3 regions of the Streptomyces sp. NBC_00442 genome follow, and region 1 is predicted to be linked to each of the others. Evidence: riboswitches for the same ligand, from Rfam matches in the RefSeq annotation. Region 1 holds a riboswitch; each other region holds the start of a gene.
The links. A riboswitch is a leader RNA that binds a small molecule or an ion and turns the genes downstream of it on or off. The one in region 1 is predicted to bind cobalamin.
Positions count from the first base shown of each region.

Region 2: it holds a riboswitch for cobalamin, as region 1 does, so the genes downstream of both, OG432_RS25580 (HoxN/HupN/NixA family nickel/cobalt transporter) here and OG432_RS21460 (ABC transporter substrate-binding protein) in region 1, are expected to answer to the same signal.
Region 3: it holds a riboswitch for cobalamin, as region 1 does, so the genes downstream of both, metE (5-methyltetrahydropteroyltriglutamate--homocysteine S-methyltransferase) here and OG432_RS21460 (ABC transporter substrate-binding protein) in region 1, are expected to answer to the same signal.

Region 1 is NZ_CP107918.1:4,810,905-4,816,941, reverse strand. Features, by position in the region: gene OG432_RS21485 (PLP-dependent cysteine synthase family protein) at 1-406, opposite strand, end outside; gene OG432_RS21480 (MoaD/ThiS family protein) at 408-686, opposite strand; gene OG432_RS21475 (putative leader peptide) at 832-957, opposite strand; gene OG432_RS21470 (ABC transporter ATP-binding protein) at 1,035-1,850, opposite strand; gene OG432_RS21465 (FecCD family ABC transporter permease) at 1,847-2,875, opposite strand; gene OG432_RS21460 (ABC transporter substrate-binding protein) at 2,872-3,852, opposite strand; adenosylcobalamin (AdoCbl) riboswitch at 3,860-4,012, opposite strand; gene OG432_RS21455 (M67 family metallopeptidase) at 4,058-4,480, opposite strand; gene OG432_RS21450 (amino acid permease) at 4,593-6,037, opposite strand, start outside.
Region 2 is NZ_CP107918.1:5,706,414-5,712,450, forward strand. Features, by position in the region: gene OG432_RS25560 (Gfo/Idh/MocA family protein) at 1-116, shown strand, start outside; gene OG432_RS25565 (arsenate reductase family protein) at 145-507, opposite strand; gene OG432_RS25570 (hypothetical protein) at 626-907, shown strand; partial or broken gene OG432_RS25575 (ArsR/SmtB family transcription factor) at 1,030-1,368, opposite strand; cobalamin riboswitch at 1,459-1,661, shown strand; gene OG432_RS25580 (HoxN/HupN/NixA family nickel/cobalt transporter) at 1,691-2,797, shown strand; gene OG432_RS25585 (LysR family transcriptional regulator) at 2,835-3,761, opposite strand; gene OG432_RS25590 (YybH family protein) at 3,982-4,371, shown strand; gene OG432_RS25595 (outer membrane protein assembly factor BamB family protein) at 4,529-6,034, shown strand.
Region 3 is NZ_CP107918.1:7,219,200-7,225,236, forward strand. Features, by position in the region: gene metE (5-methyltetrahydropteroyltriglutamate--homocysteine S-methyltransferase) at 1-1,855, opposite strand, end outside; cobalamin riboswitch at 2,023-2,247, opposite strand; gene OG432_RS32480 (metallophosphoesterase) at 2,380-3,597, opposite strand; gene OG432_RS32485 (epoxide hydrolase family protein) at 3,698-4,918, opposite strand; gene OG432_RS32490 (CGNR zinc finger domain-containing protein) at 5,022-5,624, shown strand; gene OG432_RS32495 (DUF6243 family protein) at 5,659-5,904, shown strand.

The DNA of each region.
Region 1 (6,037 bases):
GGTTCTCGGCCGCCAGTTCCTTGGCGACCCGGACGGCCGTGTTGGAGCCGCCCGCCGCCGGGGACGGCACGATCTCGGCGCCCCACATCGCGAGCAGGTCGCGGCGCTCCTGCGAGGTGTTCTCCGGCATCACGCACACGATGCGGTAACCCTTGAGCTTCGCCGCCATCGCGAGCGAGATGCCGGTGTTGCCGCTGGTCGGTTCGAGAATGGTGCAGCCCGGCGTCAACCGGCCGTCCTTCTCTGCCTGTTCGACCATGTGCAGGGCCGGCCGGTCCTTGATGGAACCGGTCGGGTTGCGGTCCTCCAGCTTGGCCCAGATGCGTACGTCGTCCGAGGGGGACAGGCGCGGGAGGCGGACCAGCGGGGTGTTGCCGACCGCGGCGAGCGGGGAGTCGTAGCGCATGTCAGACGGAACCGCCCGCGACGGCGGGCAGGATCGTGACGTTGTCGCCGTCGGTCAGCTTGGTGTCGATGCCGTCGAGGAAGCGGACGTCCTCGTCGTTGAGGTACACGTTCACGAAGCGGCGCAGGTTGTCGCCGTCGACGATGCGCTCGCGGATGCCGGTGTGCCGGGCGTCGAGGTCGTGGAGCAGGTCGGCGAGGGTGGCGCCGCTGCCCTCGACGGCCTTGGCGCCGTCGGTGTAGGTGCGGAGGATGGTCGGGATGCGGACCTCGATGGCCATGGCGTGGGCTCCTGATCGGAAGGGAGAGGCAGGTGGGCGCGGCTCGGGCTCGGGTCCGCGCGCCGCATGTCCTGGGACGTGCGGTGGTGCGTTGGTGCGGGTGGCGACCGCCGCGGTGCGGTGGTGCCGGTCCGGGCGCGCGGCGTCAGACGGCTGCGCGGGCCGTACAGATCGCGCTGGCGAGGCGGCACAGGTCGACGTGCAGCCGCGCCACGAGCAGCAGGGCGGGGCCGCTGCTCGGCGTCTTGTCGCTCACGTCGTTCGAAACCATGGGGTCATCGTATAGATTCCCGGCCCCCTTCCAGGAATGTGATCTCGCATCCTGGACCGATCTTGCTCAGGATGTGGTCAGCCGGGTCGGGGGCCCCGCCGGTGCGCGGTCCCGGCCCCGCCCGGCGGCAGGTAGACGACGGTGGGGGCACCGGTGGCCGGGTGGGCACTCACCTCGGCGTCGACCCCGTAGACCTCGCGCACCAGCTCGGCGGTGAGGACCTCGGCGGGCGGGCCCGTCGCGACGATGCGGCCCGCGGCGAGGACGCAGAGGCGGTCGCAGTAGTACGCGGCGAGGTTCAGGTCGTGCAGCGCGAAGAGGTTGACCGTGCCCAACTCCCTTACCAGGGAAAGGATTTCGAGCTGGTAGCGGATGTCGAGGTGGTTGGTCGGCTCGTCCAGGACGACGACGTCCGGCCGCTGTACGAGGGCTCGGGCGACGAGGGCGCGCTGGCGTTCGCCGCCGGACAGGGACGGGAAGGGGCGGGCGGCGAGGTCCGCGATGCCGACGCGGGCGAGCGCGTCGCGGACGAGGGCGCCGTCGGCGGCGGTGTCGGCCTCCCAGAAGCGGTGGTGCGGGGAGCGGCCCATGGCGACGATCTCGCGCACGCTCAGCTCGATGCCGCCTGCCTCGGCGTCCTGCGGGACGGTCGCGATGCGGCGGGCGCGGGCCTTGGCGGGCAGGGCGTGCAGGTCGGCGCCGTCGAGCAGGACGCGTCCCGCGGTGGGGCGCAGGGTCGCGTAGACGCAGCGCAGCAGGGTGGTCTTGCCGCTGCCGTTGGGGCCGACCAGGCCGATGGTCTCGCCGTCGGCGGCCTCCAGGGTGATGTCGTGGAGCAGGGTGCGGCCCCGGGGCGTGGTGTACGCGAGCGACTCGGCGCGCAGGGTCGTCATGCGGGGCCGCCTTCCGCGCGGGCGCCGCGGCCGCGCAGCATCCACAGGAAGAACGGGCCTCCGGTGAGCGCGGTGAGCACGCCGACGGGGATGTCCTGCGGGGCGGCGACGGTGCGGGCGGCGAGGTCGGCGACGACGAGGAAGGCGGCGCCGCCGAGTGCCGCGACGGGCAGGAGGGTGCGGTGGGCGGCGCCGGCCACCATGCGGGCGGCGTGCGGAACCATCAGGCCGACGAAGCCGATCGCCCCGGTGTACGCGACGAGGGCGCCGGTGAGCAGCGAGGTGAGCACGAAGGCGGAGGCGCGGAAGCGGCCCGCGTCGAGGCCGAGGACGGTGGCGCCCTCCTCGCCGACGAGCAGCAGGTCCAGGGGGCGGGCCAGGGCGATCAGGACGAGGGTGCCGATCGTGAGGGCGGCGGCGGGCAGGGCGAGCATGTCCCAGCGGGCGCCGCCGAGTCCGCCGAGCGTCCAGTGCAGGACTTCCTGTACGTGTTCGGCGCGGGCGGAGGTGACGAGGATCAGGCTGGTGAGCGCGGACAGGACGTAGGAGACGGCGACCCCGGCGAGGACGAGACGGCCGCCCGTCATGGATCCGGCGCGTCCGGCCAGGGCGTACACGAGGAGGAGCGCGGCCAGCGCCCCCGCGAACGCGGCGGCCGGGAGGGCGATGGTGGTGGCCGCCCCGGCCCCCGCGCCGAGCACGATCACGGCGACGGCCCCGGCGGAGGCGCCGCTGGAGACGCCGAGCAGGAAGGGGTCGGCGAGCGGATTGCGCACCAGGGCCTGGAGGACGGTCCCGATGACGGCGAGCCCGGCTCCGGTGACGGCGCCGAGCACCACGCGGGGCGCCCTGACCTCCAGGACGATCGTGCGGTACGGGCCGGGTTCGGCGGCGCCGGTGACGATGGCCAGTACGTCGCCGGCCGGTATCCGCACCGAGCCGAGCGCGAGCCCGGCGGTCGCCGCGGCCAGCAGCACGAGGGCAAGGCCCGCGAGGAGGAGGGAGTAGCGCGTGCGCGGGGTCACTCCCCCGTCCCCGCCCGCAGCTGCGTCGCCAGCTTGGTCACCGCGTCCGGTGCCCGGACGCCCGTGACCATGTCGGACAGGGGCAGGACGGCGAAGCTGTTGTTCTTGACGGCGGGGACGGACGCGAGGGCCGGGTCGTCGCGCAGGCGCTTCTTCTTGGCTTCCGCGCTCGTGCCCCCGTAGTCGAGGATCAGGATGGTCTCGGGGGCGCGGGCCACCACGTTCTCCCAGCTCGCGTCGCCGAAGGACGTCGTGCTCAGGTCGTCCGCGAAGACGTTGCGGCCGCCCGCCCGCGTCACGATGTCGTTGCCGATGCCCTTGCCGCCGACCGTGAACGCCGTCTTGTCGCCGCTGTCGTAGACGAACACCGGGACGGGCTCCGCGCCCTCGCGGGCCGTGCGGGTGCGTGCGTTGGTGGCCTGGGCCGACGTCACCCACGACTCGGCCCGGTCGGCCACCCCGAAGGTCCGGCCGACCTCGCGGACCTCCCGGTACACGTCGTCCATCGTGGTCGCCGCGCCGTGCGGGCAGTTCTCCACGTTGAGGCGGGAGGTGATGCCGCTCTTGGCGAGGGCCTCGCGTCCGCGGCCCTCGCTCGCCGCGAACGCGGAGGCGTAGCCGCCGTAGACGAAGTCCGGGTTCACCGAGAGGAGCTTCTCGTACGAGGGGTACTCGGCGGCCAGGACGGGGACCGAGCGGTAGTCCGCCGCGTACCTCGGCAGGACCTCGTCGTCCATGTAGGCGGTCGCGGCGAGGGACTTGGCGAGGCCCAGCTCCAGCATCACTTCCGTGGCGTGCTGGTTCATCGTCACCGCCCGCTTCGGGGGCGCGGTGTACGTCGTCGTGACGCCGCAGTTGGTGACCGTGTACGGGAAGCCGGGGGCGGAGCCGCCCGCGGCCTCGGGCTGCGCGCGCGTCGTGCACGCGGCGAGCGGGAACAGCAGGGCGGCGGCGAGTGCCGCGCGGCGCCAGAGCATGGCCGGGCTCCTCCAAGGGGATTCCGCGTCCCCTGTCGACGGGAGAAGGCGGCAGGCCAGTTCCTGGCTTCCCGCACCGAGGAGCTCGGTGCGGGTCACAGTGGCGGGACCGTGCCGGATTCACACCGGCTTCCTGGGCCCTGCCGCCCAATGATCGAAAGTGCGTACGGCCAGTATGCCCGGGATTCGTCCGTACGCGTATTCGTCAGTACGCCTCTACGACCCTTACATCTTCCTCCGTGATCACGCCGTCCACGATGCGGTACGAGCGGAACTGGAACTCCCCGGCCCCGTCCGTGTCCGCCGTCGACACCAGGACGTAGTGCGCGCCGGGCTCGTTGGCGTACGTCACGTCGGTGCGCGAGGGGTAGGCCTCGGTCGCGGTGTGGGAGTGGTAGACGATCACCGGCTCCTCGTCGCGGTCGTCGAGGTCGCGGTAGAGCTTGAGGAGGTCCTGCGAGTCGAACTCGTAGAACGTGGGCGAGCGGGCCGCGTTGAGCATCGGGATGAAGCGCTCGGGGCGGCCGGTGCCGGCCGGGCCCGCGACCACACCGCACGCCTCGTCGGGGTGGTCGGCGCGGGCGTGCGCGACGAGCTGGTCGTACAGGGCCTGGGTGATGGTCAGCATGTCGGCAAGAATAAGCATGCGGGCCGTTCCGTATCGAGGTGCGATACGGAACGGCCCGCATGGTGAGAAGACGCAGGTCAGAGGAGCTGAAGAACAGGGGCGGCGAAGAGCCTCAGCTGCGCTTGGCGAACGCCTTGTTCTCGGGGTTCTTGGCCTTCAGGACCAGGTAGGAGACGCCAAGGATCAGGGCCCACAACGGCGCGCAGAACAGCGAGACGCGGGAGTCCTTGTCGATGCCCATCATCACGATGACCATGCCGATGAAGAGCAGCGCGAACCAGCTGGTGTACGGGGCGCCGGGGGCGCGGAAGCCGGACTTCGGCAGTTCGCCGCGGTCGGACTTGGCGCGGTAGCGGATCTGGCAGACCAGGATCATGATCCAGGCCCACATGCCGGAGATGGTGGCGAAGGAGACCACGTAGTCGAAGGCCTTGCCGGGCGCCACATAGTTGATCCACACGCCGACCAGCATGAGCGCCGCGGAGACCGAGGTGCCGACGAGCGGGGTGCCGCTCCTGGTGAGCTTGGTGAAGACCTTCGGGCCCTGGCCGTTGAGCGCGAGGTCGCGCAGCATGCGGCCGGTGGAGTACATGCCCGAGTTGCAGGAGGACAGGGCCGCGGTCAGGACGACGAAGTTGACGATCGCCGCGCCGATGCCGAGGCCCATCTTCTGGAAGGCGGCGACGAAGGGGCTCACGCCCGGCTGGAACTCGTGCCACGGGACGACCGAGAGGATCATGATCAGGGCGCCGATGTAGAAGACGGCGATGCGCCACGGCACGGTGTTGATGGCCTTGGGCAGGGTCTTCTCGGGGTCCTTGGACTCGCCCGCGGTCACGCCGACCAGTTCGACGGCGAGGAAGGCGAACATCACGATCTGGAGCGTCATCAGCGTGCCGCCGATGCCCTTGGGGAAGAACCCGTGGTCGTTCCAGAGGTTGGCGACGGTGGCGGTGTCCGCGGCGTCCGAGAAGCCGACGGTCAGGATGCCGGCGCAGATCAGGATCATGCCGACGATGGCGGTGACCTTGACCATGGAGAACCAGAACTCCAGCTCACCGAAGAGCTTCACGGAGATGAGGTTCACGGCGTACAGGATGAGCGTGAAGATCAGCGCGTAGGCCCATTGCGGGAAGCTCTTGTGGGTCCAGAAGGACATGTACTGGGCGGCCGCGGTGACTTCGGTGATGCCGGTGACGACCCAGAAGAGCCAGTACGTCCAGCCGGTCACGAAGCCCCAGAAGGGGCCGACGAACTCGCGGGCGTACTCCGAGAAGGAGCCCGACACCGGGCGGTACATGAGCAGCTCGCCGAGGGCGCGCATGATGAAGAAGATGACCAGGCCCGCGATGGCGTAGGCCAGGATGAGGCTGGGGCCGGCCTTCGAGATGGCCTTGCCCGCGCCGAGGAAGAGGCCGGTGCCGATGGCACCGCCGATCGCGATCATCTGGATCTGCCGGGCCCCGAGGCCCCGCTGGTATCCCTCGCCCGAGCTGTCGCCCGGAGCCTGGGCGGTCCCCGCGGCCTCAATGCCGGCAGGACGGTCTCCGTGCTGGT
Region 2 (6,037 bases), 900 kb from region 1:
TCGACGCCCTCCTCGAAGCCGCCCGCTCCGGAGCGCCGCACCCGTGCGACGCCCGGTTCGGGGCGCGGATCACCGAGCTGCTCGCCGACGCCGAGGCCCAGCTCGGCCGGGTTTGACGACGGGCCGACTGCCGTGTGGGACAGGCTACTTGCGCGTCAGCGCGTCCCGTACGGCGTCGTCGGTGCGGCCCACCACGGCCGTGCCGTCGTCCGCCGTGATGATCGGGCGCTGGATCAGCTTGGGGTGCTCGGCGAGCGCCGTCACCCAGCGCTCGCGGGCATCCGCGTCTCGCGGCCAGTCCTTCAGGCCGAGTTCCTTGGCGGCGGCCTCCTGGGTGCGCGTGATGTCCCAGGGTTCGAGACCGAGCCGGCCGAGGACGGCCCGGATCTCCTCGGGGGAGGGCACGTCTTCGAGGTAGCGGCGCACCGTGTAGTCGGCGCCCTCCGCGTCCAGCAGACTCACCGCGCTGCGGCACTTCGAACAGGCCGGGTTGATCCAGATCTCCATGCCCGCCAGGCTACCCGCGACGCCGCATCAAAGCCCGGCTGGCCAGGGGCGATTGTCAGTGGTCCCCAGTAAAATCGAGGCAGTAAGTGAGGGTTCCCGACCGCCCAGGAGGATGCCCATGACCGCTGCCGTACTGACCTCGCACGCCCCGAAACAGCTGTCCCTCCAGCCCCTCCGCAAGGTGCCGCTGCCCGCCGGGCGTCCGCGTGTGTGGTACGAGTCCCACAACCGGCGTCTGAAGGCCATGCGCCTGGCCATCGCCCTGCTCGACACCGGGGTGTACCGGCCCGAGCAGGCACCCGACCGCACCATACGTACCGTGGCCGCGCTCATCGGCGTACACCAGCCGTCGGAGGCGACCTGCCGGATGGTGCGCGCGCTGATCTACGACGGCCGCTGATCCGTGAAATCGCCCGGCCCCGCTCATGCCGTCGAGGCGTGGCCGGGGTCGGGCCCCGACGTCGTCACCGCGGGCCGGTCCGCGGGCCGGCCCGCATGCCGGTCCGCGTACTGGCCCGCGTACTGGTCGAGGAGGCGTGCGGTCGCCTCGTCCACCAGCCGGTAGCGCACCACCCGTCCCTCCTTCTCCCCAGCGACCGTCCCGGCGGCCCGCAGCAGCCGCAGGGCCTGCGAGACGGCCGGGTCGCGCATGCCCGTCGCCACCGCCAGGTCGGAGACGGCGAGCGGCCCGGTCCGGTGCAGGGCTATCAGCAGCGCGAGCCGATTGGGGTCGGCGAGCAGGGAGAACCGCTCGGCCCAGTCGCGTACGCGCTCGGGGTCGCCGATCGCGGCGATGGCGTCGCAGACCCGGTGGCCGTCGATGATGCGGTGGCCGGCGCGCTCGGCGGGGACGAGATGCATGCCCGCATCTTCGCAGGAGTGGGCCGGAGCGCTCCGTGTGATCTTCGATACCTGCACAGCTGTGCAGCTGTGCGGGCAACTGCGCAGCGTCTAGGGTGACCTGGCCGTGGTGTTCGGGAAGCCGGTGCGAAACCGGAGCGGCCCTCGCCACTGTGATCGGGCTCCCCGTCAAGCCTTTCCGGGGAGCGGCCGTTCCCCTGCGACGCCACTGGCCAGGATCCACCTGGCTGGGAAGGCCGGGGCGGCCGCATCCGCCCGTCAGCCAGGAGACCGGCCGCGGCATCTCACGAAGTGATCCACGAGGTGCTGGAGCGTGACCCTTATGACCCTGTCCACCCGCACGCCTTCCGAGGCGGGCTCCGCCACGCCGACGTTCCGCTGGCGCCGCGAGGACACCGTCCGTACCGGTGCCCTGCTCGCGGTCATAGCCGCCCTGCATGTCGTCGCCTTCGGCATCCTGTTCCTGCTGGTGGCCCCCGCCCACTACGCCGTCGGCACCAAGACGTACGGCATCGGCCTCGGCGTCACCGCCTACACGCTCGGCATGCGGCACGCCTTCGACGCCGACCACATCGCCGCCATCGACAACACCACCCGCAAGCTGATGGCCGACGGCAAGCGCCCGGTCTCCGTGGGCTTCTGGTTCGCGCTCGGCCACTCCAGCGTCGTCGTCGTCATGGCGGGCCTGGTGGCGGGCGGCGCCCACCTCGCGGGCACCCTCATGAACGAGGACTCCAGCACCCACCAGGTCCTCGGTGTCGTCGGCACCACCGCCTCCGGCGGGTTCCTCTACCTCATCGCCGCGCTCAACCTCGTTGCCCTGTTCGGCATTTTGAAGGTGTTCCGCGCGATGCGGGCGGGCGCGTACGACGAGAAGGAACTCGAAGCCCACCTGGACTCGCGGGGGTTCATGAACCGCATCCTGGGCCGCTTCACCAAGTCCATATCCCGGCCGGGCCAGATGTTCCCGCTGGGCTTCCTCTTCGGCCTCGGCTTCGACACCGCCACCGAGGTCACCCTGATGGTGATGGCCGGCACGGGCGCCGCGGCCGGGCTGCCCTGGTACGCCATCCTGTGCCTGCCGCTGCTGTTCGCCGCCGGCATGAGCCTGTTCGACACCCTCGACGGCACGTTCATGAACTTCGCCTACCAGTGGGCGTTCTCCAACCCCGTGCGCAAGGTCTACTACAACCTCACCATCACGGGCCTCTCGATCGCGGTGGCCTTCTTCATCGGCACCATCGAACTGGTCGGGGTCATGCACGAGAAGTTCGACCTCACCGACCCGGTCAGCGGCTGGATCGCCGACCTCGACCTGGACAACGTCGGCTTCGTCATCGTCGGCCTGTTCGTCGTGGTGTGGGCGGCGGCCCTGGCGTACTGGCGGCTGGGCAAGGTGGAGCAGAAGTGGGCGGCTTCGGGGGTGTGAGGCGTCCGTGGGCAGGGCGGGGGTGCCGGGCCCGCTCTCAGCGGCCCTCTCCCGCCGGGCCCGCCCCAACTCCCGCCGCCGGCCCGGCCATGCCGAACGCCCGCCGTCCGTACGCGAGCAACTCCCGTACCGCAGGGCCCTCGTTGGGCTTCCACACGAGGGAGAGGAAGGCAGGCGCGTCGACGTCGTCGATGGCACGGGCGGTGAGCAGGTCGCGGTAGTGCGCGGCCATCGAGTCGCTGAGCACGGCGACACCGAGGCCGCGTGCCGCGAGGCCGGCGATGGCGTCGGCGGCGCTCGCCTGAAGCGCGATCACGGGCTGGACGCCGCGCGCCGCGCAGGCCCGGTCGAAGACCGTACGCAGCCCCGTACCCGGCGGCATGCACACGATCGGGTACGCGCTCAGATCGCTCAGGGCGACCCGGCGCCGCTTCGCCAGCGGATGGCCGGCCGGGACCGCCGCGACCAGCCCCTCCTCGATGATCGTCAGCGAGTCGAGGCCGTCGTGGGCGGCGGTCGACGTCCCGATGAGGGCGAGATCGAGGGTCCCGGCGCGAACCCCGTCGACCAACCGGCCGGAGTTGTCCTCGAGGAGTGAGATCTCCACGCCGGGGTGGGCCCGGTGGAAGGCGGCGAGAGCGTCGAACAGCGGCGTGATGGTGCAGCCGATGACCATCCCGATGCTCAGCCGGCCCCGGATCAGGCCGGTGACCTCGTCCACCGACTGACCGACCGCCGCGGCGGCCAGGAGTGCGGCGCGGGCGTGGTCGAGCGCGGCCCGCCCCGCGGCGGTGAGGGTGGCAGCGCGGGCCGACCGGTCGAACAGCTCGGCACCGAGCTCCCGTTCCAGCTGGCGGATCTGCGCGCTGACGCCGGACTGGCTGATGTGCACCCGCTCGGCGGCCCGCGTGAAGTTCCGCTCCTCGGCGACCGCGACGAAGTATTCGAGCTGTCTCAGATCCATGACTGTGGATTCTACTTCCGATCAGTTCCATCTGTTGGACTTCTGATCGGGACGGGATCAGGCTGGGCAGTGCCGGAACACGAACGAGGGCGAACATGACCGCGGACGTGACCGCCACCGCCACCGTGGACGTGACCGGGAACGTGACCGCTCCGCAACCACAACCGCACGCCCGCAACCCCGACCGCACGCCCGCAACCCCGACCGCCAGGAGGAACCCATGCCGGAGTACACGCCGGAGCACACGCCGGAGTACGAGAAGGCCCTGCGGCCCGAGGACATCACCCGCCTGTTCGTCGAGCGCTCCAACGCCGGTGACGCCGCCGGGGTCGCCGCCCTCTACGAGGAGGACGCGGTCCTCGCCTACCCGCCGGGCAGCCGGACGGAGGGCCGCGAGGCGATCCGTGAGCTGTGGGCGAAGGTCCTCGCCAACCGTCCCCACTTCGAGCAGGAGCAGCCGCTGCCGACGCTGGTCAGCGGCGACATCGCCCTGACGTCGACGCCGCCGAAGGACGGTACGGGCGCCCGCGCCCAGGTGGTCCGCCGCCAGCCCGACGGCAGCTGGCTCCGCGTCCTGGACCAGCCGGAGTTCGTCCCGCCGGAGGGGTGAGCGGGGGCCCGCCGGCCCCACCCGCCAGGCCGGCGTCCGGGCCGTGCATCCGAGCTGCGGCAGGCGCGCCGGGCGGGGTGCGGTGGGGCCGGGTTAAGATCAACTGCCGTATCTCCGGGGGGAGGCACGGCAGTTGACGCCTGGGGGGGGCGATGTGATGAAGGACAACAGGCCTGCGCGCAGAACAGCGGGAGCGGTGTGGCGGGGGGCTCTGCTCGTCGTCGCGTCCGGGATGGTCATCGGGTTCGCGGTGGCCTTCCACTGGTTGGGCTGGACGTCGATGCCCGGCAACTCGTGCGGCGGCCGGTACGGCGCCTGCCCCGACGGGACCACCCCCACCATCCTGCTCGCGTTCCTGTGCACCTTCGCGGCACTGCCCCTCGTCAGCTGGCGCGTCGAGAGACTGACCAGGATCCGGCCCGGCAAGGCTCTGCCCGCCGTGCTCCTGGTGACGGGCACCGTCCTCGCTCTGTGGCCGGGGTGGCAGGCGTATGTCTGGATGCGCGAACCCGTCCTCGACCGTGCCTGGGACACGCCGCTCGACCGGCCGAACACCGTCAGGGGTGTGGGGAACTGGACCCTTGACGGGGCCGTCGTCCGGGTCCACACCACCGGGCTGAACAGCTACGACCTCGCCGACGGACGTCGGCGCTGGAGCATGGACGCCCCCGCGCGCGGATCGGCCTGCGCGATGAGCGACACCGTCGTCGACGGCACCGGCGTGATCGCCTTCGGCCGCGCGGGCCAGGCGTGCGACACGGTCTGGGGTGTGGACACCGCGAGCGGCCGCAAGCTCTGGGAGCAGAAGATCAGCGGCGATGCCGAGTTCGGGCCGGTCACCGACGGCAGGGTGGCCGCGGACACCGGCACCGCCGTCGCCCTGGAAGACACCGCCGTACGGGGCTTCGCCCTGCGCACCGGCGTCCCGCGCTGGTCACTGGCGCTCGACAAGGGCTGCACGCCGGTCCTCGTCTCCGCCGCGGCAGGCCGTACCCGCGTGGTCGTCCAGTGCATGACCGGCTCCGCCTTCAGCTCACTGAATCTGGTGTCGCTCGACACCGCGACCGGCACGCACGTACGCCGCACCGCGCTGCCGGCCGAGAGCCGCTGGGTGACGATCATGGCCGTGTCGGCGCGGCCGTTCGCGCTCTGGGTCAAGGAGAAGGACGACCGGGGAATCAACGCGGTGCTGGCCTTCGACGACCAGGACCGTCCGCGCGGATCGGTGGCGGTCTCGGGGCACGAGGAGGATCTGCGCATGCCCCCGGACATCATGCGGGGCTTCGCCGCGCGGCCCGCACTCCGTGCCGTGGTCGTCGGGGACGTGCTGGTGACGGCCGTGGCGAAGCCGGGGGATACCGTCCCCGACGGGGTGTCCGGATACGCGCTCGGCAGCGGACGACGGCTGTGGCACACCGGCGCGAGCGGGGCGGTCACGGCCCTCGCGCCACTGCCCGGAAACCGGCTCGCCGTCCTCGCGGGCGGCCGCATCGGGTCCCTCGACCCCCGCACCGGCCACCTCACCGAAGGCCCGCTGATCCGCGAGGGCATCGACGAGGTGGCCGAAGCCGCGCAACTCGTCCCCGGCCGCAACGCCGACTGGCTCCTGGTGAACCCCGATGGCACCGGCCCCACCCCACCCCTCCTCAAGGTCGCCCCCTGACGC
Region 3 (6,037 bases), 2.4 Mb from region 1:
GGAGCGCGGGTTCGTCGACCTGGATCACCGAAGTGCCCGCCGCCTCAAGGTCGTCGACCTCGTCCCGCAGGGCGAGCGCGACCTGACGGGCTGTGTCGCCGAGCGGCTGGTCGTCGCGGACGAAGGACCAGGCGAGCATCGTGACGGGGCCCGTGAGCATGCCCTTGACCGGACGGTCGGTGAGGGACTGGGCGTAGGACGTCCAGCGGACCGTCATCGGCTCGGGGCGGGAGATGTCGCCGGCCAGGACCGGCGGGCGGACGTAGCGGGTGCCGTACGACTGGACCCAGCCGTGCTGGGTGGCGAGGTAGCCGGTGAGCTGCTCGGCGAAGTACTGCACCATGTCGTTGCGTTCGGGCTCGCCGTGCACGAGGACGTCGATGCCGGTCTTCTCCTGGAAGGAGATCACGTCACCGATCTCGGCCTTGATGCGCTCCTCGTAGCCGGCCGTGCCGATGCGTCCGGTCCGCAGGTCGGCGCGGGCCGTGCGCAGCTCCGTGGTCTGGGGGAACGAGCCGATGGTGGTGGTCGGCAGCAGGGGAAGGCCCAGGTGGGCGCGCTGGGCCGCGGCGCGTTCGGAGTACGGCTGGGAGCGGCGGGCGTCGGCGTCCGTCACGGCCTGGGAGCGGGCGCGTACCGCCGGGTCCCGCGTGATGGGCGAGGCCGCCCGGGACGCCAGGTCGGCGCGGTTCGCGGCGAGTTCGGCCGTGATGCTGTCGGTGCCCCGGGAGATTCCCCTGGCGAGGGTGACGATTTCGGCGGTCTTCTGCCGGGCGAAGGCGAGCCAGCGCAGGATCTGCGGCTCGATGTCCCGCTCTGCGGCGGCGTCGAGCGGGACGTGGAGCAGGGAGGACGACGCGGCGACGTCGACCCGGTCGGCGAGCCCGAGGAGGGTGCCGAGGGTGGACAGCGACTTCTGCAGGTCGTTGATCCAGATGTTGCGTCCGTCGACGACGCCGGCGACGAGCCGCTTGCCCGGAAGCCCGCCGACGGCGGCCAGGGCGTCCAGGTTGGCCGCGGCCGAGTCCGTGAAGTCGAGGGCGAGGCCTTCGACCGGCGCCTTGGCAAGCACCGGCAGGGCTTCACCGAGCTGGTCGAAGTAGGAGGCCACGAGCAGCTTGGGCCGGTCGGTGAGGGTGCCCAGTTCGCGGTAGGTCCGCTCGGCGGCGTTCAGCTCGGCGGGGGTGCGGTCCTGGACAAGGGCGGGCTCGTCGACCTGTACCCACTCGGCGCCGGCGGCGCGCAGGTCGGCGAGGACCTCGGCGTACACGGGCAGCAGCCGGTCTAGGAGGGTGAGCGGTTCGAAGTCGGCGGCGACGCCGGGAGCGGGCTTGGCGAGCAGGAGATACGTGACGGGACCGACAAGGACGGGCCGCGCGGTGAGACCCAGGGCAAGGGCTTCCTCGAGCTCGGCGACCTGCTTGGCGCAGTTCGCGGCGAAGACGGTGTCGGGCCCCAACTCCGGTACCAGATAGTGGTAGTTGGTGTCGAACCACTTGGTCATTTCGAGCGGCGCGACGTCCTGGGTGCCGCGCGCCATGGCGAAGTAGCCGTCGAGCGCGTCGGCGTCGACCGCGGTGCGGTGCCGCTCGGGGATCGCCCCCACCATGACCGTGGTGTCGAGGACGTGGTCGTAGTACGAGAAGTCGCCGGTCGGCACCTCGTGGATGCCGGCGTCGGCGAGCTGTCGCCAGGTGCCGCGCCTGAGCTCGGCCGCGGTGTCGCGGAGGGCGTCGGCGCTGACGCGGCCCTTCCAGTAGCCCTCGATGGCCTTCTTCAGTTCACGGTTGCGGCCCTGACGGGGGTAGCCGTAAACGGTGGCCCGTGCTGCCGCGGCTGCGGTCTTGGTGGTCACGCGGATCTCCTTCGAGAGACGTATCCGTGAGATCCCGGAGACGGCCGCGGCAAGAAGAGGAGTGGCACACCGGCGGACCGACCTCGCGCGATGCGGCGACACGGTCGTCCGTTCGATATGTACGCCGACCCGCCCACGAGGTCACCGGGACATCCGCACACGCGTAGGGCGTGCGCGGACAGTTGGCAGGTCTTCGGACTCGCGGGCACGCCCTCCCCTTCCGGAGGACACCTACTGGCCGTCGCTTCCCAGGCCCGGTATCTCGGACCCAGTGCGTATGACGGCGGTCGTTCCCGCTCACCGCTGCGGGGCAGTCCCGGATTCGCACCGGGTTCCCTCTTGCGACGCATCCCGCCTGGCGGACGGGGCGAACCAGCTGTGGGGCCACCCTAAGACGCTCACGATCGGGGTGTGACGACGTGTCCGGCATCCGGATCGTGAAATGAGACACGTTTCGGGCCCACACCGTTCACGACCGGGGCCCTTCGGCTCCGGGCGGGGCCGCCCGGAGCCAGCCGCCCGGGTTACGGCGAGGGGGAGCGCTGCGGGGAGCGCAGGACGAGCAGGGTGATCTCGCTGGGGGCGAAGACGCGGAACGGCGGACCCCAGAAGCCGGTCCCGCGGCTGGTGTAGAGGAGCGTGCGGGCGCCGTGGCGGCTGAGGCCGGCGAGGGCGGGCTGGTCGATGCGGACCAAGTGGTGGAAGGGCCAGATCTGGCCGCCGTGAGTGTGCCCGGAGAGCTGGAGGTCGACGCCGTCGGCCGCCGCCCGGTCCACGAACTTGGGCTGGTGGGCCAGGAGCAGGACGGGGTGGCGGGGATCCGCGCCGCGCAGGGCTCCGGCGAGGTGGGCGCGGTGGCCGGCGAGGCCGGAGGACTGCGCGGTGACGTCGTCCACGCCGGCGACCACGAGGGTGTCGCCACCGCGTTCGAGCAGCAGATGCCGGTTGCGCAGCGGCTCCCAGCCCAGCTCGTCCATCAGGTCGACCCAGCCCTGGGCCCCGCTGTAGTACTCGTGGTTGCCGGTGACGTAGACCCGGGCCCGGGTGGCCCGGACGGTGCCGAGCGGGGCGGCCTGGGCGCGGCGGCGTTCGGCCGTGCCGTCGGCGATGTCCCCGGTGTGGCAGACCAGGTCGGCCTCCAGCGCGTTCACCCTCTCGCAGACCCGCGCCGACCAGCGGGCTCGGTCGAGCGGGCCGTAATGGGTGTCGGTGACGAGGACGACGCGCGTGCCGTCGAGGCCCGCGCCCAGGCGGGGGAGCGGTACGTCGAGGCGGCGTACCCGTGGCACCCGGCGGGCCTCGACGTACCCCCAGGCGAGCAGCACGGCGGCCGTGCCGAGGACCACCCAGGTGATGACCCGGGCCCGGTCCTGCCCGTCGCCGCCGGTCGCGATCAGGACGAGCCGCAGCAGACCGCCGAGCAGGACCGACCACGTGAACACGACCCAGGCGACGCCCAGCAGGGTGTCCCCGACGATCGCCGCCCAGTCCTGCTGCCGCCGGCCGTGACCGCGCATCATCGCGAGCGGCATGCCGAAGAGGCCGAGGAAGAACACGGCGGTGCCGGCCAGCGTGACGGGAAGCGGCCAGTGCTGGCCGGCGTGGAGAAGCAGCCAGCAGGGGACGGCCCACAGCAGAACAGGGGCGATCAGGGGGAGCAGGCGCATCAGGCGGTGCAGCCGGCTCGGCCGCGTCCCGTGCGCCGCGCCGTCGGCGGATCGGGACTCGCTGGTGTCGGTCACGCTTCCCCTTCTCCATCGACCGGGCTCACATCGACCGGGCTCACATCGACCGGGCTCATATCGGCCGGGCTCATATCGACCGGACTCATATCGGCCGGGCTCACCTTGATCCGGCTGTCGTCGGGCGCACTGTATCCGGTCGCCTTCGGGCCGGTCGGGCGGCCAGCACCGCCGCGAGGCCCTCTTGCAGATCCTTGACGAAATACTCGGGAACCTCCAGCGAGGGGAAATGCCCCCCGTGTTCGGGCGCCGTCCATCGGACGATCTGTCGGTACCGCTCCTGTGCCCAGGGACGCGGGCACTTCTCGATGTCACGGGGATACATGGTGATGGCCGACGGGACATCCACCCGGAGTTCGGGGTCCAGCGAGTCATGGCTCTCGTAGTAGATGCGCGCCGCCGACGCGCCGGTCCGCGTCAGCCAGTACAGGGTGACGTCGTCCAGCACGCTGTCCAGGGACAGCGTCTCGAACGGGCTGTCCCCGGTGTCCGACCACTCGGCGACCTTGTCGAGAATCCAGGCGAGGAGCCCGACCGGCGAGTCCACGAGCGAGTAGCCGATGGTCTGTGGCCGGGTCGCCTGCTGCTTCGCGTATGCCGCGCGGTGGCGCCAGAAGTGGCGGGTCTCCTCGGCCCACGCGCGCTCGCCCGCCGTGAGCCCGTCCGTGGTCGAACCGGGCGGCGCCTGCGCGAACGTGGTGTGGATGCCGAGCACGTGGGCCGGGAACCTGCCGCCGAGCACCGTGGTGATGTTGCCTCCCCAGTCGCCGCCGTGGGCCAGGAACTCGCCGTAGCCGAGCCGTCCCATCAGCTCCACCCACGCGGCCGCGATCCTTTCGGTCCCCCACCCGGTGGCGGCCGGTTTGTCGCTGTAGCCGAAGCCGGGCAGGGAGGGGACCACGACGTGGAACGCCGGCGCGTCCGCGTCCCGCGGATCCGCCAGCTCGTCCACCACCTCGGTGAACTCGGCAATGCTGCCCGGCCAGCCGTGGGTCAGGACCAGAGGAGTGGCATCCGCGCGCGCGGACCGGCGGTGCAGGAAGTGGATTCCCAGACCGTCGACGGTCGTACGGAACTGGCCGATCCGGGCGAGGCGCGCTTCGAAGGCCCGCCAGTCGTAACCGGTCCGCCAGTAGTTCACGACCTCGACGAGGTCGGCGAGCGGAACGCCCTGATCCCATCGGCGAGGGCCGGGCGCGGCGCCCACGACCGTCTCGGCCTCCGGCAGCCGCGCCGCGGCAAGTCGCGCGCGCAGATCGTCGAGGTCGGCGTCCGTCGCGCGGGCTTCAAACGCCTGCACGTCGCTGTGTGTACGGGGCATCGGACCTCCTGGCCGTCGTGGAACCGGCTGCCGCCCGTCGGGAACCGGCTAAGACGGTTCTAACAAGGATCTGGGCCTGCGCGCAACCCGCTAAGGTGGTTCCATGCGTGCTGAGTTTCCTGACTTCCGCCTCGGTAGCGTGCTGGCGACCAGCTTCACGGGGACTCTCTCGGAGCGTCACGGCAACGCTGTGGAGCGCATTCCCACGCCGCGTCGACTCGTCGACTGGCTGGCGGTGAGCGGCCTCGCCGTGGACTCCTGCACCCCCGCCCAGCTCGACCTCGCCCGGGAGTTGAGGGAGTCGATCCACGCCGCCGCGACGGCGGCCGCCGCCCAGGACGCCTTTCCCGAGTCGGCGGTCCAGGTCATCAATGACCGCAGCGCCCAGGGCCGGGCCGCGGCCGTCCTGACGCCCGGGGGCGAGCGGCGATGGCGGCTCGGTTCGGCCTCCCGCGTGGACGGCACCTCCCGCGTGGAGGACGCACTCGGCGTGATCGCCGCCGACGCGATCGGCATCCTCGCCGGCGAACGGGACGGAAGGCTGGCGTTGTGCGCATCGCCCACCTGCCGAGCCGCGTTCTTCGACACCAGCCAGAGCCGCACCCGCAAATGGTGCGACATGAACACGTGCGGGAACCGTCAGAAGAAGGCGCGATTCCTTGCCAACCAGAGCAAGAACCCAGATCGGGGGAGTGATCGTTCGTGAGGGGGATCGCTTCACATCACAACCGGGAGAATCCATGACCGTGAGCAAGAACATCAACAACCCCGTGGGCATGGGCGGAGGCCAGCGCAAGAGGCTGTCCCGAGCCGAACGGCAGAACAACGGCCCGCACCGTAACCTCGACCGCCAGGGTGCCGCCGACCAGAAGGCCGAGCTGGTGCGCAAGATGCGCGAGAAGGCGGGCGCGGCCCAGGACGGCGCGGCTCAGGACGACGCGGCCCAGGACGGCGGGCGACCGAGCGGCGACTCCGAACAGAGCTGAGGACTGGCGTAGGGGGCGTGCGGCGGGGGCGAAGGAGGTGAGGGCGTCGACGGGTACGGCCGGGGCCTCCGGCCCGCGTGCGCGGGATCGCCCACGTCGGCCCGCCCCGGCGTAGCCCCACCGCGCGCGCTGA